Regions from separate parts of the Clostridium sp. SGI.024 genome, predicted to be linked through region 1. Evidence: riboswitches for the same ligand, from Rfam matches in the RefSeq annotation. Region 1 holds a riboswitch; the other holds the start of a gene.
What was found. A riboswitch is a leader RNA that binds a small molecule or an ion and turns the genes downstream of it on or off. The one in region 1 is predicted to bind FMN.
Positions count from the first base shown of each region.

Region 2: another riboswitch for FMN. It lies ahead of ribD (bifunctional diaminohydroxyphosphoribosylaminopyrimidine deaminase/5-amino-6-(5-phosphoribosylamino)uracil reductase RibD); the one in region 1 lies ahead of ACQRD5_RS08555 (ECF transporter S component).

Region 1 is NZ_JBNPON010000024.1:5,289-14,871, forward strand. It holds gene ACQRD5_RS08545 (M28 family metallopeptidase) at 1-372, opposite strand, end outside; gene ACQRD5_RS08550 (Tex family protein) at 925-3,099, shown strand; FMN riboswitch at 3,151-3,268, shown strand; gene ACQRD5_RS08555 (ECF transporter S component) at 3,468-4,070, shown strand; gene ACQRD5_RS08560 (MarR family winged helix-turn-helix transcriptional regulator) at 4,239-4,652, shown strand; gene ACQRD5_RS08565 (MATE family efflux transporter) at 4,669-6,009, shown strand; gene ACQRD5_RS08570 (SseB family protein) at 6,233-7,612, opposite strand; gene rimI (ribosomal protein S18-alanine N-acetyltransferase) at 7,821-8,267, opposite strand; gene tsaB (tRNA (adenosine(37)-N6)-threonylcarbamoyltransferase complex dimerization subunit type 1 TsaB) at 8,251-8,967, opposite strand; gene tsaE (tRNA (adenosine(37)-N6)-threonylcarbamoyltransferase complex ATPase subunit type 1 TsaE) at 8,964-9,425, opposite strand.
Region 2 is NZ_JBNPON010000040.1:24,288-33,870, reverse strand. It holds partial or broken gene ACQRD5_RS11490 (histidine--tRNA ligase) at 1-15, opposite strand, end outside; gene ACQRD5_RS11485 (carboxypeptidase M32) at 115-1,620, shown strand; FMN riboswitch at 1,680-1,794, shown strand; gene ribD (bifunctional diaminohydroxyphosphoribosylaminopyrimidine deaminase/5-amino-6-(5-phosphoribosylamino)uracil reductase RibD) at 2,009-3,097, shown strand; gene ACQRD5_RS11475 (riboflavin synthase) at 3,102-3,755, shown strand; gene ACQRD5_RS11470 (bifunctional 3,4-dihydroxy-2-butanone-4-phosphate synthase/GTP cyclohydrolase II) at 3,767-4,963, shown strand; gene ribH (6,7-dimethyl-8-ribityllumazine synthase) at 4,984-5,445, shown strand; gene ACQRD5_RS11460 (hypothetical protein) at 5,540-5,887, shown strand; gene ACQRD5_RS11455 (LTA synthase family protein) at 5,970-7,790, opposite strand; gene ACQRD5_RS11450 (glutathione peroxidase) at 8,366-8,839, shown strand; gene ACQRD5_RS11445 (MarR family winged helix-turn-helix transcriptional regulator) at 8,947-9,378, shown strand; gene ACQRD5_RS11440 (pseudouridine synthase) at 9,526-9,583, shown strand, end outside.

The DNA.
Region 1 (9,583 bases):
AAAATTAATCATATCTTCTTTAAAGTCAACACCATATTTTAGGTTTTCTTCATATCCATCATCATAAGAAATTTTTAAGTAAGGAGTGCTATTATTATTTACTGGAGAAATAACTTTAAAGCTTTCCTTATAGCTATCATTTAGTGGGATAAGCTTATTATCTTGAAAGTTTTTTCTTATTAATTCTTCTAATAAAGAGTTTTCTTTGCTACCAGCAAGTCTACCAGCATATGTGTCAGAAGATAGTATAGCAATGCTTTTTTTTACATTATCAGCGTTAAAGGGTGAATATGTAAAATTTGAAAATAATGATAAAGATAATAAAACTATTGTAGTAAATAGGGATACATAATAAATTATTTTTTTTCTCATAAAAAATACCTCAAAAAATAGTTATAATTAATACTATTAATTAAGGCTTTAAAATATAACAAATATAATTTTCTAAAATATTAAGCTTTCTTGTATATAAGATCAATAAACCCACTTGTAAAGGAAAATAATATACAAATATAAATAGAAATATTTATTTTATTAGAAATTATAGAAAAAACTCCCCCAACTATAAAGCTAAACAAAATTATACAGTTAATAAATTTTGTTAAGGCAGATTTACTAACTATTATTTCTTTAGTAGAAGAAATAAGAATTAGAATTAAAGTTAAAAAATAAAGTATATATTTAAAGGTGGTTGAAAACTCTATAATATAATATTGATTTAAAATGATAAAAATTATGAAAAATACTAGAAGTATATTAATTAGTTTATTAATGAAAATAGAAATTTTATTCATAACATCACCTGATTGTAAATATTTTACAATTATAATTATATACGTTATTTTACATAATATCAAGAGAATAATATATAAAAGTATAAAATTGTATTATAATAGTAATATGATTTTTTTTAGGAGGAAACTTATGGTTGATATAGCAGGAAGAATAGCAGAAGAACTTGGAATAAGCTTAACTCAAGTAAATAATGTTATTAATTTACTTGATGATGGAAATACGGTTCCATTTATTTCTAGGTACAGAAAAGAACAGACTGGTGCATTAAGTGACGAAGTTTTAAGAAAGTTTCAAGATAGATTAATTTATCTTAGAAATTTAAAAGAGAGAAAAGAAGATGTACTTAGGCTTATAGATGAGCAAGGTAAACTAACAGAAGATATCCAAAAATCATTAGAAAAGGCTTTAACTTTAACAGAAGTTGAGGATATTTATAGACCATATAAACAAAAGAAAAGAACAAGAGCAACAATTGCATTAGAAAAAGGCTTAAAGCCATTGGCAGAAGTAATTTTGTCAGGAGAATTTAAGGGAGATATAAAGGAAGAAGCTAAAAAATACATTGATGCAGAAAAGAAAGTTATTATAGAAGAAGATGCAATTAATGGAGCTTTAGATATAATTGCTGAAGAAGTATCAGATGAAGCAAAATATAGAAAATGGATAAGAAACCTAGTTTTTAGAGAAGGAAAGATTGAATCAAAAGGTAATAGTGAAGAGCATACACCTTTTGAAATGTATTATGAATATAGTGAAGATGTATTTAAAATACCACCTCATAGAATTTTAGCTATAAATAGAGGTGAAAAGGAAAAGGTACTTACTGTTAAGATAACTGTTAATGAAGATAAGATAATAAGTTACTTAGAGAAAGAAATATTGAAGGGTAATAATATAACAGATGAATATTTAAAAACTGCAATTAAAGATTCATTAAAAAGATTAATATACCCATCTATAGAAAGAGAAGTTAGAAATGAATTAACAGATAAAGGTGAAGAGGGAGCAATAAAGATATTTAAAGAAAATCTAAAATCATTACTTATGCAACCACCTATAAAAGGAAAAGTTGTTATGGGCTATGACCCAGGGTTTAGAACAGGATGTAAAGTAGCTGTGCTTGATAGTACAGGAAGATTCTTAGAAAATACTACAGTTTATCCAACAGCACCACAAAATAAAGTAAAAGAAACTAAGGAAGTATTAAAGAAGCTAATTAATAAACATAATGTTGAAGTAATTTCCTTAGGAAATGGAACTGCCTCTAGAGAATCAGAAGAAGTAATATCAGAAGTCATTTCAGAAATAAAAAAAGAAAATGGAAAAGAAGTAGCTTATGTAATAGTATCAGAAGCGGGAGCATCAGTGTATTCAGCATCAGAGCTTGCAACGAAAGAATACCCAGATTTAGATGTTACAGTTAGAGGTGCTATATCAATAGGAAGAAGATTACAAGATCCTATGGCTGAACTAGTAAAGATAGATCCTAAAGCACTAGGTGTAGGTCAATATCAGCATGATGTTACACCTAAAAGGCTAGATGAATCTTTAACTGGAGTAGTTGAAGACTCTGTTAATAAGGTTGGAGTTGATTTAAATACTGCAACACCTTCTTTACTTACTTATATAGCAGGAATTAACTCAAGTATTGCTAATAATATAGTTCTTTATAGAGACGAAGTAGGTGGCTTTAAAAGCAGAAAAGAGCTTTTGAAAGTAAAAAGACTTGGACAAAAAGCATATGAGCAATGTGCAGGATTTTTAAGAGTTATGGAAAGTAAAGATCCATTAGACAATACTTCAGTACACCCAGAATCTTATGAAGTGGCTAGAAACTTAATATCTTTACTTAAGTATAATGATAATGACTTAAAAGAAAATAACCTAAAAGATATAGATGAAAGAGTTAAAGAAAAAGGAATAAAAAATATATCAAAAGAACTAGGGGTAGGAGAACTTACTTTAGAAGACATTATTAAAGAACTTAAAAAACCAGGTAGAGATATTAGAGATGAAATGCCGAAGCCTATTTTAAAAACTGGGGTAATAGATTTAAAAGATTTAAGTGAAGGTATGATACTTATGGGGACTGTAAGAAATGTATCAGACTTTGGAGCTTTTGTAGATATAGGAGTCCATCAAGATGGATTAGTTCACAAAAGTCAAATGGCGGATAGGTTTGTAAAGCATCCATTAGATATAGTTAAATTAGGAGATATAGTTAAAGTAAAGATTATTGAAGTAGATAGTAAGAGAAATAGAATATCTTTATCTATGAAAGGAATAAAAGAAGAAGATTGTTAAAAAAATTGCTTGTAAATAATTCTAAATAGGAATATAATAATATTGTAAATAAATTATCTTCAGGGCGGGGCGTAATTCCCCACCGGCGGTATAGCCCGCGCGCTAATTTCTAGCATGATTCGGTGAAACTCCGAGGCCGACAGTATAGTCTGGATGAAAGAAGGTAAGGTGTTAGATATTGCTTGTTATGTATTTAATTTAGCAAATCTTATTTCTTATGATTTTAAACCCTGATGTAGTTTTACATTAGGGTTTTTTTATTTATTATAAACTGTGTAATTTTTCTAAAATCATAGGAATATTGTTAAATTAATATCATGTTAAGCACTAACCCATGCCCCAGGGGATATCTTTTGGGAGGAGAAAAAATGAACAATCAACAAAACAAAAATTTAAACAAATTTATTAAAATTTCACTTTTAGGTGCCATAGCAGTGGTACTTATGTACTTTGATTTTCCAATACCATTTTTACCATTTCCATGGTTAAAAATTGATTTAAGTGACATTCCAGCACTTATGGGAGCCTTTGCTTTTGGACCTATGGCTGGAGTATTAATAGAATTATTAAAAAATTTATTGATTCTAATTGTAAAAGGTACTGGAACAGGTTTTGTTGGAGAAATGGCTAATTTCATAGTAGGAGTTTCTCTAGTTGCTCCAGCAGCATGGGTTTATAACAGGAATAAGAGTAAGAAAACAGCTATACTTGGAATGATATTAGGAACTATATGTATTGAGGTTATAGGAATTATAGCTAATGTGTATTTCTTATTACCAGCATATGGAATGCAAATGGCACCTAATGAAATAGTTCAATATGTAACTATAGGATTATTACCTTTTAATGGTATAAAATCTATAATGGTATGTGGAATAACTTACGTACTTTATAAGAAAGTATCATTAGCAATTTTCAAGGTAGATTCAAAATTGGATAATAGTAGAAAAGGAAGCCTTGGCTCAGTTTAATATAATAAATTTAATGAAAAGATAGGAGTACTATATTTAAAGTATTCCTATCTTTTTATTATTATCCATTGAAAATTACTTTTTCATATACTATAATAACATGGTTGCAAACGCAACTACATTGTTATATATTAAGTGTATTAAACTTGATTTGTTTAGGAGTTTGTTATGAAAGAGATAGAGTGTGAAAATATAGCAAAATATATATCAGAAATTCAAAGAATGGGTAATATATTTTTCTTAAAAGAATTATCTCATTTAGGACTTGGTTATGGACAATTTAATTTTTTAATGGAACTATATAGAAAAGATGGAGTAAGGCAAGAAGATTTATGCCTAAATCTAAAAATAGATAAGGGGACAACAGCTAGAGCTATTAAAAAATTAGAAATTGAGGATTTTATTATAAGAGTAAATGACGAAAAAGATAAGCGAGCTTATAGAATTTTTTTAACTGAAAAAGCTATGGAACATAAAAAGGATATATACAAAGTTGCAAAAGCTTGGGAAGAAAAGTTAACTAAAAATTTAACTTTTGAAGAAAAAGAAATAATTTTAAATTTACTAAAGAAATGTATATAACTAGGAGTGTGATTTAATGAGTACACAAGAATTACTTGCAAAAGAAAAAATTAGTAAATTATTATTAAAATATTCAGTGCCAGCTATAATTGGTATGTTAGTTAATGCTTTATATAATGTAGTAGATAGAATCTTTATAGGTAATATACCAGAGGTTGGTTCTCTAGCAATTACTGGAGTAGGTGTAACCTTACCTATAACAACTATTGTTTTAGGGTTTTGTATGCTAGTTGGAATTGGTGCAACTACTACTATTTCTATAAAATTAGGACAAGGTAAAAGAGAAGAAGCAGAAAAAGTAATAGGAAATGCTATAACTTTATCTGTAATAATTGCTATTATATTAACTGTAATAGGAATAGTTTTTGGAGAGTCTATTTTAACTAAGTTTGGTGCAAGTGAAAGTAGCTTATATTATGCTAAATCATATATATACATAATTTTATTAGGAACAGTGTTTAATATGGTAGCATTTACATTAAATAATACTATAAGAGGTGATGGAAATCCAAAGCTTGCTGCTACAATTATGATTATTGGATGCCTAACTAATATAGTATTAGATGCTGTATTTATCTTCATATTTAAAATGGGTATTCAAGGAGCAGCTGTTGCAACTATTATCTCACAATTAATAACAGCTATAATAGGTGTTAGATATTATGTAAGTGGAAAATCAAATTTAAGATTTTTCAAATCAAATTTAAAGCTAAATAAGGATATAATAATAAAAATATTGGCAATTGGGGCATCACCTTTTGCAATGCAAATGGCAGCTAGTTTAGTTCAAGTTATAGCTAATAATGTACTTAAAATATATGGAACAGATATTGCAATAGGAGCAATGGCTACAATATCTTCAATTGCACTTATGTGTTTAATGCCTATTTTTGGGATAAATCAAGGAGCACAGCCTATAATAGGCTTTAATTATGGAGCTAAGCAAGAGAAAAGAGCTCAAGAAGCATATAAATTATCACTTATAGTTGCAACTATTATATTAGTAATAGCATTTATAGTAGTTCAAAGCTTCCCAGAAGCTATAATAGGAATATTTAATAAAGATCCTAAGTTTATGGATATTTCTGTTAAGGGATTAAGAATATATTTATTAATGTTACCTATAGTTGGAGTTTCAATTACTGGAACAAACTATATTCAATCAATTGGTGAAGCAAAAACTGCAATGATATTAAGTCTATTAAGACAAGTTATTTTATTAATTCCATTTATGATAATTTTACCTAGAATATTTGGATTAGGAGTTAATGGAGTGTGGATAGCACAACCATTAAGTGATTTAATTGCATCACTTTTAACAGGTATAATATTACTTAATAGTATGAAGAAAAATTAATATGAAGACAAAGTAAATGAATATGTATTAGAATAATATAAAATATCATACTAATTTAATGATAGATACTTATAAGAAGTATAAAAAACAAAGAGGGTTAAGGTATAATAAATATACCTTAAGAAAAGATGAGCAAGAAGTCATTGATTTCTTGCTCATCTTTTCTTAAGGCTATATTCACTTTGGGAAATGAAATATTATTCTGTAGTCCTATATATTTATTCTATTTTTTGTTTTCTGCTTCCATTTGATAATAGCTATCTTTACTAATATAGATACCTGCTTCATAATACTCTGTCATATTTAAAAGTACGTCGAATACATCAATGAAATCCTTAACTGGCTCAATAAGACCAGACCAATTTTCATCGTACACCATTCTAAGACGTTTCCAATCAGTATACATGCGAATTGCTTGTCTATCATCTTTCCCATTATCAATAGGGAATTTTAATTTCACATCCTTATCTAAAACAGTAGCGCCATTTTCATTTGGAGGGGGAATTTCTCCATCCTTTTGAATAGGAACAAGAAGTCGTGCTTTTAACAATTCTTTACTCATAAACTTATAGTAAAGTCCATAAATTAATTTGGAATTTTCATCATCTACATTTCCTAGTTGACCCATTAGAAGTAACCATCTTTCAAGATCAGGATTGGTAATAGGAATATTAATTTCAGGTAAATCACCATAATTAGGTTCTGGAACAAGCATCCCTGAAGCAATTGAAACATCATTTGAAATTACCTTTACACCACATGCACCATTAAGATAGAAGGTTTCTCCCAAAAAGTTATAAATTCCATCCTTACTTTCACCATTCTTAATTTCCTTAATTTCATAGGGGTATTTACTAAAATATGCTTCTGCCATACTCTTATATGATTTTGGAAAAATAAGAATGTCTGGAGGCATGCACATATATCCTTCTTCTATTTTTTTAGTGGTAGAAAACAAATTTGGTTCTCCTGTTCGTTTATTAAAAACACAGTAAATTTCATCTGCCTCAAATATTTTTTTTATTAATTGCTTTGCAACTCTTTCTATTTTTTTGTAATTAATTTGATTTTGTCCCTCATTTGTTCCTTTAACTGTTTTGGATTGAAACCAAGAAAATAATCTCCAAACTTCGTAGCAATCAGCGATGCTGAATTGTTCTAATTCTGAATCAGGAATATCCAATTCCATCTGTGCAACAAAACAATCTCCCATAGCATTAATATATGCATCATGAACGGTCTTTACGGATGTTGTTCTTGTATATAAAACAGTACCTTTTCTAATGCCTAACAAACTTCCTCCTTCAATACGAAGTGCAACTTGACAATCACTTGCCTCATTTGTAAGATTGTTTGGTACTTTTTCAATTGAAATTATTGTGGAGAGGCTTGTTGGTTCTGTATCACTATCCAAATTAGATATATACACAGCATCACCTACTCGTGTAGTTCCTTTTAATGGTCCAACAACAATTAGGTCATTACTTTCCTTTAATTTGAAAGTATCGTGCACTCCTAATACGAAATTAGTTGGTATATCATCATTTTTTTTTACTTTTTGTTCTTCCTGCTTTCTCCCAAACAAATTATTTATTAATCCCATATAACTTACCTTCTTTCATGCTTAATAAAATAAATAGACTTTTATTAATTAGTAGGTGAACCAATAGTATTTTACTAAATTATAAATATACTTTCCAAAAATTGCAAATAAAAAAACAGAAGTGCATAGCCAATGCTATGCACTCCTGAAATGATATTAAATTATTTATTATTTCTTAGTTCATAAAGAGAAAATCCCTTTATATTTCTTATAAGTATTTAGTCATTAGTATTGCATCTTCTTTGTTATCTTCATAATAGCCTTTTCTAAGTCCATCAACTACAAATCCATATTTTTCATATAGATTTTGAGCAGGATAATTAGATGCTCGAACTTCTAAATTAATTAATGAACAGTCTAAATGTGTGCATAAATTAATTAATGATTCTAATAATTTTGCACCAATTCCTTGTTTTCTGTAATCTGGATGAACAGCAATATTAGTTATGCTTCCTTCACCAACAACTATCCATATACCTACAAAACCAACAACTAAGTTTGAATCTTCATCTCTTGCAACAATATATTTTGCTAAGGGATTATTTATTTCCCCTTCAATTGATTCAATGCTCCAAGGCATGGAAAAACAAGCATTTGATATATTAAAAACTCCATTAACATCTTTATTAGTCATTAAATTATAAGTTATTTTCATTTTTTAACGCTAACCTTTTTTCTAATTCTCTTTGAGCTTGAGGTTTCTTTAAATAAAATGGAGATGAATTTAAATCATCACACTCATTATTTAATAACATTTTAATTCCTAGCTCACCTAAAGAAGAAGCTCTTATTATGCTAAGATGATTTGGAGCAAAATTGGAATTTGGTAAATGCTCTAATAAATAATCCTTATGTTTATTTACTGCATCTCCAGTGAAGATAACATCTTCTCCTTTTTCTTTTAATAACTCTATTAATTCATCTAGTTCAAGTGCAGAGTAGTCACTTATTTTTTCTAAAGTGCCATTATTTCCTTTATAAAGACAAGTATAAACGCTACTTCTTAATGCATCCATTATAGGGCAGATAATTCCATTAAAATTAACTAAAGAATAAGCAAGAGCATCTAAGCTAGATACACTTATATATGGTTTATTTGAACCAAAACTTAAGCCTTTAACTGTAGCCATTCCTATTCTTAATCCTGTAAAAGAACCAGGACCCTTTGAAACTACAAATCCGTCTATATCATCAATGTCTAATGATGAATCTTTTAATAATTTATCTACTATATCCATAATTAAAGTAGAGTGTTCTAGTTTATTATTAATTGTATATTCTGCAATTAAATTATTTTCATCTAAAAGAGCAGCAGTAGCTACTTTTGATGCTGAATCTATGCTTAAAACTATCATAAGTTTAACTCCTTTATATAATTATATCTTTCACCATAAGGAGTAATAGTAATATTTCTATAGTTTTCTCCTTTAGACAAATCTTTTTCTATTAATATATGTAAATATTCATTAGGTAAAATTTCTTCAATGTAATTAGCCCACTCAATTATAGATACTCCATCTGAAAAAATATAATCATCAAAGCCTATAGCATAAATTTCATCAGGATCACTAACTCTATAAACATCAAAATGGTATAATTTAAGCCTACCAGAATCGTATTCATTAACTATAGTAAAAGTTGGACTAGTAATATATTCATCTATATCTAAACCTTTGGCTATTCCTTTAGTTATATGAGTTTTCCCAGTTCCTAAATCTCCAGTTAAACATACTATATCACCAGGATTTAATAGTTTACCTATAGCAAATCCAAGTTTAGTTGTATCTTCTATATTTTCAACATTAAAATTCATGTGAAATCTCCTTTCTAAAGAATTTATATTAATATATATTCTATCTAAAATGAAGAAAAAAAGAAAGGTAAAAATAAATACATTATTTAACTTGTAATTAATATGTAAAAGATTTGTAATTCTTTTTTAGTCATGATAAGATAAAATATATATAAGTA
Region 2 (9,583 bases), on a different contig from region 1:
ATTTGCATAATTCATCTTTTAGAAATATGTGTAAAATTAATATAAATTATTTTTATATATATCTAATATATGGTATATTTATATTAAGTTAAACTTATATTAGGAGGAAAAGACATGGAATTAAAGAAAAAAATAGATGAATTAAAAGATTATTTAAGCCAATATGAAAGATTAGAACAAGCAATTGGCATAATTTATTGGGATATGAGAACTAATATACCAAGTAAGGCTGGTGAATCAAGAGGAAAGGTTTTAGAGTATCTATCTGGAGAAGCATTTAAAATGATTACAAGTCCAAAAGTAGGAGAGTTTATTAGTGATTTAACTCCTTATAAAGATAAAATGAATACAATAGAAAAAAGAATGCTTCAAGAGCTAGAAAAGAATTATAATGAAACAAAGAAAATACCACAAGATAGATATGTAGAATATGTAGGTCTTTGTAGTAACTCAGAAATAGCATGGGAGAAGGCAAAAGATGCTAGTGATTTCGAAATATTTAAACCTTATTTGGAAAAAGTAGTTGAGTTTCAAAAGGAATTCATTAATTATTGGGGATATAAAAATGACAAATATGATACTTTATTAGATAAATATGAATTAGGGCTTACTACAGAAAAGCTAGATAAGATTTTTTCTGAATTAAAGGATGGCATAATTGAAGTATTAAATAAAGTTAAGGGAAGTAAAAAGAAGTTAAATCGTGATTTCTTATATGGACACTTTGATGCAGACAAGCAAAAAGAGTTATCTTTATTTATTTTAAATAAAATAGGCTTTGATATGGAAGCTGGTAGATTAGATGTAAGTGTACATCCTTTTACAACTAATTTTGGAAATAAAGATGTTAGATTAACTACTAATTATCATGAAGATGAGTTTACATCAGCTTTATTTAGCACAATACATGAAGGTGGACATGGAATCTACGAACAAAATATTAGTGATGATTTAGAATCAACAGGATTACAACAAGGAGCTTCTATGGCAATTCACGAATCACAATCAAGATTCTATGAAAACATATTAGGAAGAAGTAAGGAATTCTGTTCATATCTTTTACCTGTGGCTAAGGAATATTTTGATGACTTCAAAGATGTTACTTTAGATGAATTCTATGAAGCTATGAATTATGTTGAAACATCATTAATTAGAACTGAAGCTGATGAATTAACTTATGGACTTCATATTATAATTAGATATGAAATTGAAAAAGAATTAATTAATGGAAGAATAACTGTAAATGAAGTTAAAGATATATGGAATAAGAAGTATAAGGAATATTTAGGAGTAGAACCTAAAAATGATGCTGAAGGAATTCTTCAAGATATGCATTGGTCAGATGGATCTTTTGGGTACTTCCCAAGTTATGCTTTAGGAAATCTATATGGTGCACAAATGTTTAATACACTGTTAAAGGAAAATCCAAATGTAATGGAAGAAGTTAAGAATGGAAATTTAACTGAAGTTACTAAGTGGTTAAATGAAAAAGTACATGTACATGGTGCTATTTATACTCCTGAAGAACTTATAAAGAGAATTACTGGAGAAGAACTTAATTCTAAATACTTTATAGCTTACTTAAAGAATAAATATTATAAGTTATATGATGTTGAATAAATAATAAGAAAATATTGACAAATATATATATTGATAATATAATAACAATATAAAACTTAATAAATCTTCAGGGCAGGGTGAAATTCCCTACCGGCGGTAAAGCCCGCGAGCTATTTAGCATGATTCGGTGAAACTCCGAGGCCGACAGTAAAGTCTGGATGGAAGAAGATATTTTATTTGTAATTTATACTTATAAATTATGTTTATTAATATTTGTTAATTATTTTGCTCTGGAATATTTTTATATTTCAGAGCTTTTTTAATTATATTTATGATATATAATTAACAATATTATGTGCTTTTAATAGTATTATTTTACAAAGATTTATTGTCCTGAGTTTATTCTCAGGACTTTTTTAATTCTTAAGAATAAAAAAGGAGTGATGCTATGGAAGAGAAATTTATGAAGATGGCAATTGAATTAGCCAAGAAAGGAAAAGGAAAGGTTAATCCAAATCCATTGGTAGGAGCAGTTATTGTAAAAAATGGGGAAATAATTGGACAAGGATATCATAGTAAATATGGTGGAAATCATGCTGAAATAGAGGCTATAAACAATGCAACAGATGACGTTAAAGGAGCAACTATATATGTAACTCTAGAACCATGCTTTCATTATGGAAAGACTCCACCTTGTGTAGATAAATTAATTTCATCAGGTATATCTAAGGTTGTAATTGGACATTTAGATCCTAACCCCTTAGTTTCTGGTAAAAGTATAGAAAAATTGAAGAGTCTAGGAATAGAGGTTAAAGTGGGGGTTTTAGAAGAAGAATGTTTAAAATTAAATGAAGTTTTTATAAAATACATAAAAACTAAGCTTCCTTTTGTAGTTTTAAAGTCAGGAGTTTCTTTAGATGGGAAAATTGCAACAAAAACAGGAGAATCTAAATGGATAACTGGTGCTACTTCAAGAGCAAAAGTTAATGAGTTGAGAAATGAATTACGTGGAATAATGGTTGGTGTAAATACAGTCATTATTGATGATCCAACCTTAAATTGTAATATTCATGGTGGAAGAAATCCTATAAGAATTATATTGGATAGCAACCTTAGAATTCCATTAGATTCAAAAATATTAAAAACAGCTTATAAGTATGAAACAATTATTGCCACTACTAAAAATATTGATTTAAATAAAAAAGCATTGGTGGAAGAATTAAAGGCTAAAGTAATAACAATAGATAGCATAAATAATAAAGTAGATTTAAATAAATTAATGATTAAATTAGGTGAAATGAAAATTGATAGTATTCTTCTTGAAGGTGGAGGAGAAGTTAATTATTCAGCATTAGAAGCTGGAATTATAGATAAGTTAATGCTATTTATGGCACCTGTAATAATAGGTGGAAAAGAATCAAAAACCTTTGTTGAGGGTAAAGGAATAGATTTATTAACTAATTCTTTCAAAGCTTCTAACCTTAAAATTGAATATTTAGGTGAAGATATTTTAATAACTTCTTATATAAGGAGATGATAATTTGTTTACAGGAATAGTAGAAGAAGTAGGTATTGTAAATGAAATAAAAAAAGGTGTTAAACATTGTAGCATAAAAATAGAAGCAAATAAGGTATTAGAAAATACTAACTTAGGTGATAGTATTTCCGTTAATGGTGTTTGTCTTACTGTTACTAAATTAAATAATAAAACTTTTGAAGCAGATGTGGTTTTAGAAACATTAAAAAGAAGTAACTTAGGTGATTTAAGTAAAGGTTCTAAAGTAAATTTAGAAAGAGCATTAAGTTCAAATGGTAGATTTGGTGGACATATTGTAAGTGGACATATAGATTCCACTGGTGAAATAACATCTATAGTTAAGGATGATAAATCAATTTTAATTACTATTAAGCCATTATCACATTTCATAAAATACATAGTAGAAAAAGGTTCCATAGCAATAGATGGTATAAGCTTAACAGTAGCTTATGTTGATAATGAGAAATTTTTGCTATCAATAATACCACATACAAGCAAAGAAACCACTTTACTAGATAAAAAAACAGGAGATTTGGTAAATATCGAATTTGATATAGTGGGTAAATATATTGAAAGCTTTATGAATTTTAATAATAAGAATACATGTACTGAATCTAAAATAAATGAAAACTTTTTAAGAGAAAATGGTTTTATGTAGGAGGTAATGTTATGTTTAAATTTAATTCAATAGAAGAAGCAATTGAAGATATAAAAGCTGGGAAAATGATAATAGTTATGGATGATGAAGGAAGAGAAAATGAAGGCGATCTTTTAATGGCTGCTGAAAAAGTTAATGCTGATTCAATAAACTTTATGGCTAGTTTTGGTAAGGGATTAATATGTATGCCAATAAAAAATACTTTAGCTGAAAAGTTAAATATAAGGACTATGGTAAGTTTAAATACTGATAATCATGAAACTGCATTTACTGTTTCTATAGATCATATTGACACAACTACTGGTATTTCTGCTTATGAAAGAGCTTTAACAATTAAAAAGGTAATAGATGAAAATAGTATAAGTAAAGATTTTAGAAGACCTGGTCATATGTTCCCATTAATAGCAAAGGAAAATGGGGTTTTAGAAAGAAGAGGTCATACAGAAGCTGCTGTAGATTTAGCTAAATTGGCTGGATTAAAGGAAGCTGGAGTAATTTGTGAAATTATGAAAGATGATGGGACTATGGCAAGAACAGAGGATTTATTTCTTTTTGCAGAATCTCATAATTTAAAGATTATTACAATAGATGATTTAGTTAAATATAGGGAAAAGAAAGAAATATTAATAAAAACTGAAACTGAAGTTGAGATGCCAACTAAATATGGAAATTTTAAAATGTATGGATTTACTGAAAAAATATCAGGGAAAGAGCATATAGCTTTGGTTTTGGGAGATATAGAAAATGCTGACTCTGTGCTAATTAGAATTCATTCAGAATGTTTAACAGGGGATGTTTTTGGTTCTAAGAGGTGTGATTGTGGAGAGCAATTAGAGTTAGCATTAAGAAATATAGCTAAAGAGGGAACTGGAATATTAATATATATGAGACAAGAAGGAAGAGGTATTGGATTAATAAATAAGCTTAAGTCTTATAAACTGCAAGAAGAAGGCTATGATACTGTAGAAGCAAATATAAAATTAGGTTTTAGTCCAGATTTAAGAACTTATGATATAGCAGCATCAATCTTAAAGTCTCTAAATGTCTTTAATATTAGACTTATGACAAATAATCCAGAGAAAATTAATGGATTAAATGAGTTTGGAATAAAGGTACTCGAAAGAGTTCCTATACAAATAAAGGAAAATAATATAAATGAATTTTATCTAAAGACTAAAAAAGAAAAAATGAATCACATTTTATTATAGTAAATTTTGGAGGTATTAATATGAAGTTATTAGAAGGAAATTTAATAGGAAAAGATTTAAAAATTGGAATAGTAGCAGCTAGATTTAATGATTTTATCGTATCTAAGTTAATAGATGGTGCCATGGATGGACTTAAAAGGCATGGCGTTAATGAGGAAGATATAGAACTTTCGTTAGTTCCTGGAGCTTTTGAGCTTCCATTAGTAGCTAAGAAAATGGTAAAAAGTGAAAAGTATGATGCAGTTATATGTTTAGGGGCAGTTATTAAAGGTTCAACTCCACATTTTGATTATGTATGTGCTGAGGCTTCAAAGGGAATTGCAACTGTTTCACTAGAATATGAAAAAACAGTAATTTTTGGAGTACTTACAACTGATTCAATTGAACAAGCTATTGAAAGAGCAGGAACCAAAGCTGGTAATAAAGGATATGATGCTGCTGTTTCTGCAATTGAAATGGCAAATGTATTAAAACTATTTTAATTCATATTTTTAAAAGTCTAATATTTGAATTTTTAATTTTTATATAAGAATGATATAATACTTTATAATAAAAATATATTTATGGAGTATTTAAATGGGAAAGTTTAAAGAAATGTATATTAATTATTTAAATTTAGATAAAGAAAAAAGAGAATGTATTAAGGGATATTCTAAAGAATATATCTATGATGTAAATAACAAAAGGTTATTGTTATCTCAATATATTTTAATGTCAAAAAAGTATATATATGAAATTAAAGCAACTGAAGGCACTGCTCATCTATGGACATGGAGTGATTTTAAAGATGAGGCTAAAGGAAAAATATTAAGCTATAAAACTGAAGGAAATATAATTATAAGTCAGCTTATGGAATTTAATAAAGAGATAGATTTAGAAATACTAAATAAATATAACTTAGAAATAATTCAAAGACTAAATTAATAATTATTTACTGGGAAATATTGTAAATATTTTTGCGGTATTATAAAAAGCACTTCCTAACTAAAAAGGGAAGTGCTCTTTCTTAATTATTTTTAAGCTTAAAATAGTTACCTTCAATAATATTATCAGCAATTTTAAATATATTTTGTAATAAGTTCTTTTCTTTATCATCTATAGGATTACCTATAATTTCACCACTATTTAAAATTGTTGAATTTCTATTAGTATTAACTAAAATACGTCCCATAGAAGTTTCAACAAACTTTTCCTTATCTACACCTAATAAATAAGATATAGTAGGTAAGAAGTCAACTTGTCCACCAGCTTTAGAAATTGTAGTAGCCTTTATATCTTTATTATAGATAATAAAAGGTATTTTTTTATGGTTATCCTTCCACCAATCACCTTCAAGTGGAGCATCTGTTATCAAATCTTCATAGAATTTGTGAACACCACAGTGATCTCCATAAATTATTATTACTGTATTATCTAGTTGGCCATTTTTATCAAGCTCTTCTAAGAATAGTTTTATGGCTTCATCTGTATATCTTATACTTTGGAAATAACAACCCATCATATTTTCATCTAATTCTTTAGGTAAGTTTAATAACTTTTTCTCATCTGGAATTTCAAAGGGGCCATGGCTTGTTAAGGTAGCTATAAAAGTATAATATGGTTCCTTTTCATCCTTTAATTTATTAGCAATTTGTTTTAAATATGATTCATCTGACAAACCTGGTCCTATAACTTCATCTAGATTAAAGTCTTTTAGCTCCCAAAGCTTATCTGTTTCAAATGCTTTATGTGGTTCTGCCCAGTTCCAGCTTCCTGGTAGTTCTGCATGAGTTGATATTGTAGTATATCCTTTATCCTTTAAAAGCATTTGAAGACTATTGTAACTAGTCCATGGATAGGTTGGAAAAGTACTATTATTTCTTACTGGAAACATGGAGGTATTAACCATTAAGTCTGCATCAGAGCTTGTACCAGAGTTATTTTGTTCATAGATATTATCAAAATATAAACTATTTGATAATAACTTATTTAAAGTTGGTGTTATTTCTTGACCATTAACTTTTTGATTTATAACAAAATTTTCTAAAGACTCTACTTGTATAGCTATTAAGTTTTTTCCTTCTAGATATCCAGCAAATTCATTATCTTCTATATCTTCTTTGTTATCTTTAAACCAATTATCAATTTCTTCTACTTCTGAAGAAGTTAATTTTTTATTTAGACCTGTATAATAAAATAAATCATATCCATGATATCCTAAAGGACTCATATCACTAAAGCTTTGATAAGGAGCCCAAGATAATCTTAAAAATGCTTTTCCTTCTTTTATTGGCTTAACATCTATAAAATAATGACATAAATAAATTAATATTCCACTTGTTATAAATATAGTTGTAGCTTTAACTATTCTTAAAAATAATTTTGAATTATCTCTATAATCTCTAATTTTCTTAAACCTAAATAAAATAAATAAAACTAAGAAATCTGCAAAAAATAGTAAATCTATTATCCTAAAGTTTAATAAACTTTTACCTATTGGATTAAATATCTCTGGATGAATTAAGTGTCTTATTGATAAAAAAGTACCATTAGCTCTGTAGTACCAAATATCTAATAAAAATAGAATAGATATAATAATATCTACAGTTATAGCAGCACGAATTTTACCTTTGTATTTAAATAAATAAATAAAACTAAATATAAAAATAATTATTAGTATATGTGCCACTATAGGTGGTACACCAAAGTACATAGTAGCTAAATTAATAGTTGATGAATCTTTTGTTCTTAGCATTGATAACAATAACATTGATTTAGCTTGGACTATTAAAATCATAGTTATAAAAATCCAATTATTATATATAATCTTTTTAAAAAAATTTTTCATGTAACTTCCTCCAAAAATTAATATCGACCTTATTATTTTATATTAATTTGATAATGATTTCTACATTTATAATATTATGTAAATAATAATTAATAATTCTTTATATAAAAAATGTCATATAAAATAATAACAATAATTTTATAAATATATATAATGTATTATTAAAGCAATAAAAAGGAGTTTTATTATGGAAAATCCCTAAGTTAACCCCTATTATAATATTTTCAATTTGCTCAGCTATTAATGATAATTTAAATTATATTGATTATTTAAATAATCGATATAAAAAACCGTTATATAACATAAATAATAATGAAAAAGTAAATAAAATAAAGAAAAGCGTAAAAGATATTCTAAAGGATCTATTCAAATAAAGTTAAATTGGCCCTAGGAAATAACAATTCTTAAGGCCTTATTATTAAACAATACATATTATAAAAAAATAAACAAAGTTATATTATATAAATAAAACAAACATTTTCTTCATAATTGTTGATTTATATAAATTAAAGGCATAAAATATATTTAATTGTATACAATTAAATTTTAATAAATATATTAATGGAGGATTTCAAATGAATTTTTATGATTTTAAAGCAAATGATATTAATGGAAAAGAAGTAAATATGAATAATTACAAAGGAAAGATTGTATTAGTTGTTAATACAGCAAGTAAATGTGGATTCACACCTCAACTTAAAGATCTTGAAGATTTATATAAAGAATATAAGGATTCAGGGGTAGAAATATTAGGTTTCCCATGTAATCAATTCTTAAATCAAGAGCCAGGAGATAATAATGAAGTTAAGAATTTCTGCCAAATTAATTATGGAGTTACATTTAATATGTTTGAAAAAATAGATGTTAATGGAAGTAATGCACATCCAATATATAAATATTTAAAGGATCAAGAAAAAGGAATACTTACTAAAGATATTAAATGGAATTTTACAAAATTCTTAATTGATAGAAATGGAAATGTAATAAAAAGATATTCACCTACAACATCTCCATTAAAAATAAAAGAAGATATAGAAAAAATATTATAAAAAAATTATATTTATACAATATATATTGACATAAATAATATAAAAATGTAAAATCTATTTAATTTAATAAAATTAAATTTGATATTTATATTGTGGGTGAATAAATTATGAATAAATATAGTAGTCTAAAATTAGATAATCAATTATGTTTCTCTTTATACGCTTTATCAAGAGAAATAATTAAGTTATATAAACCTATGCTTGATGAATTAAATCTAACTTATACACAATATATTGTAATGATTGTATTATGGGAAGAGGAAAAAGCAAGTGTAAAACATATTGGTAATAGGTTACATCTAGACTCTGGAACTTTAACTCCATTGTTAAAAAAATTAGAATCTATGGAACTTATTAAAAGATATAGGGATAAAAGTGACGATAGAGTTGTTATAGCTGAGCTAACTGAAAAAGGCGCTTCTCTTAAAGAAAAAGCTATTGATATCCCAAAAAAAGTATTATGTAATATCAAGCTTCCATTAGAAGAAGCTATTGATTTAAAAAGAAGTTTAGATAATTTATTAGAAAATTTAGAATAACTATATGTTAATTAAGGGCTACTTAGGTAGCTCTTTTTGTTATATGAAAAATATATAGAAAGAGTATACTTATAAACAAATTTATTGCACAAAACTTTATACTAGAGTACTATATTAAGTGTTTATTAAAAATTCGGAGTGATTAGTATGGAAGAAAGATTACAAAAGTATATGGCAAGGTGTGGTATAGCATCTAGACGTAAAT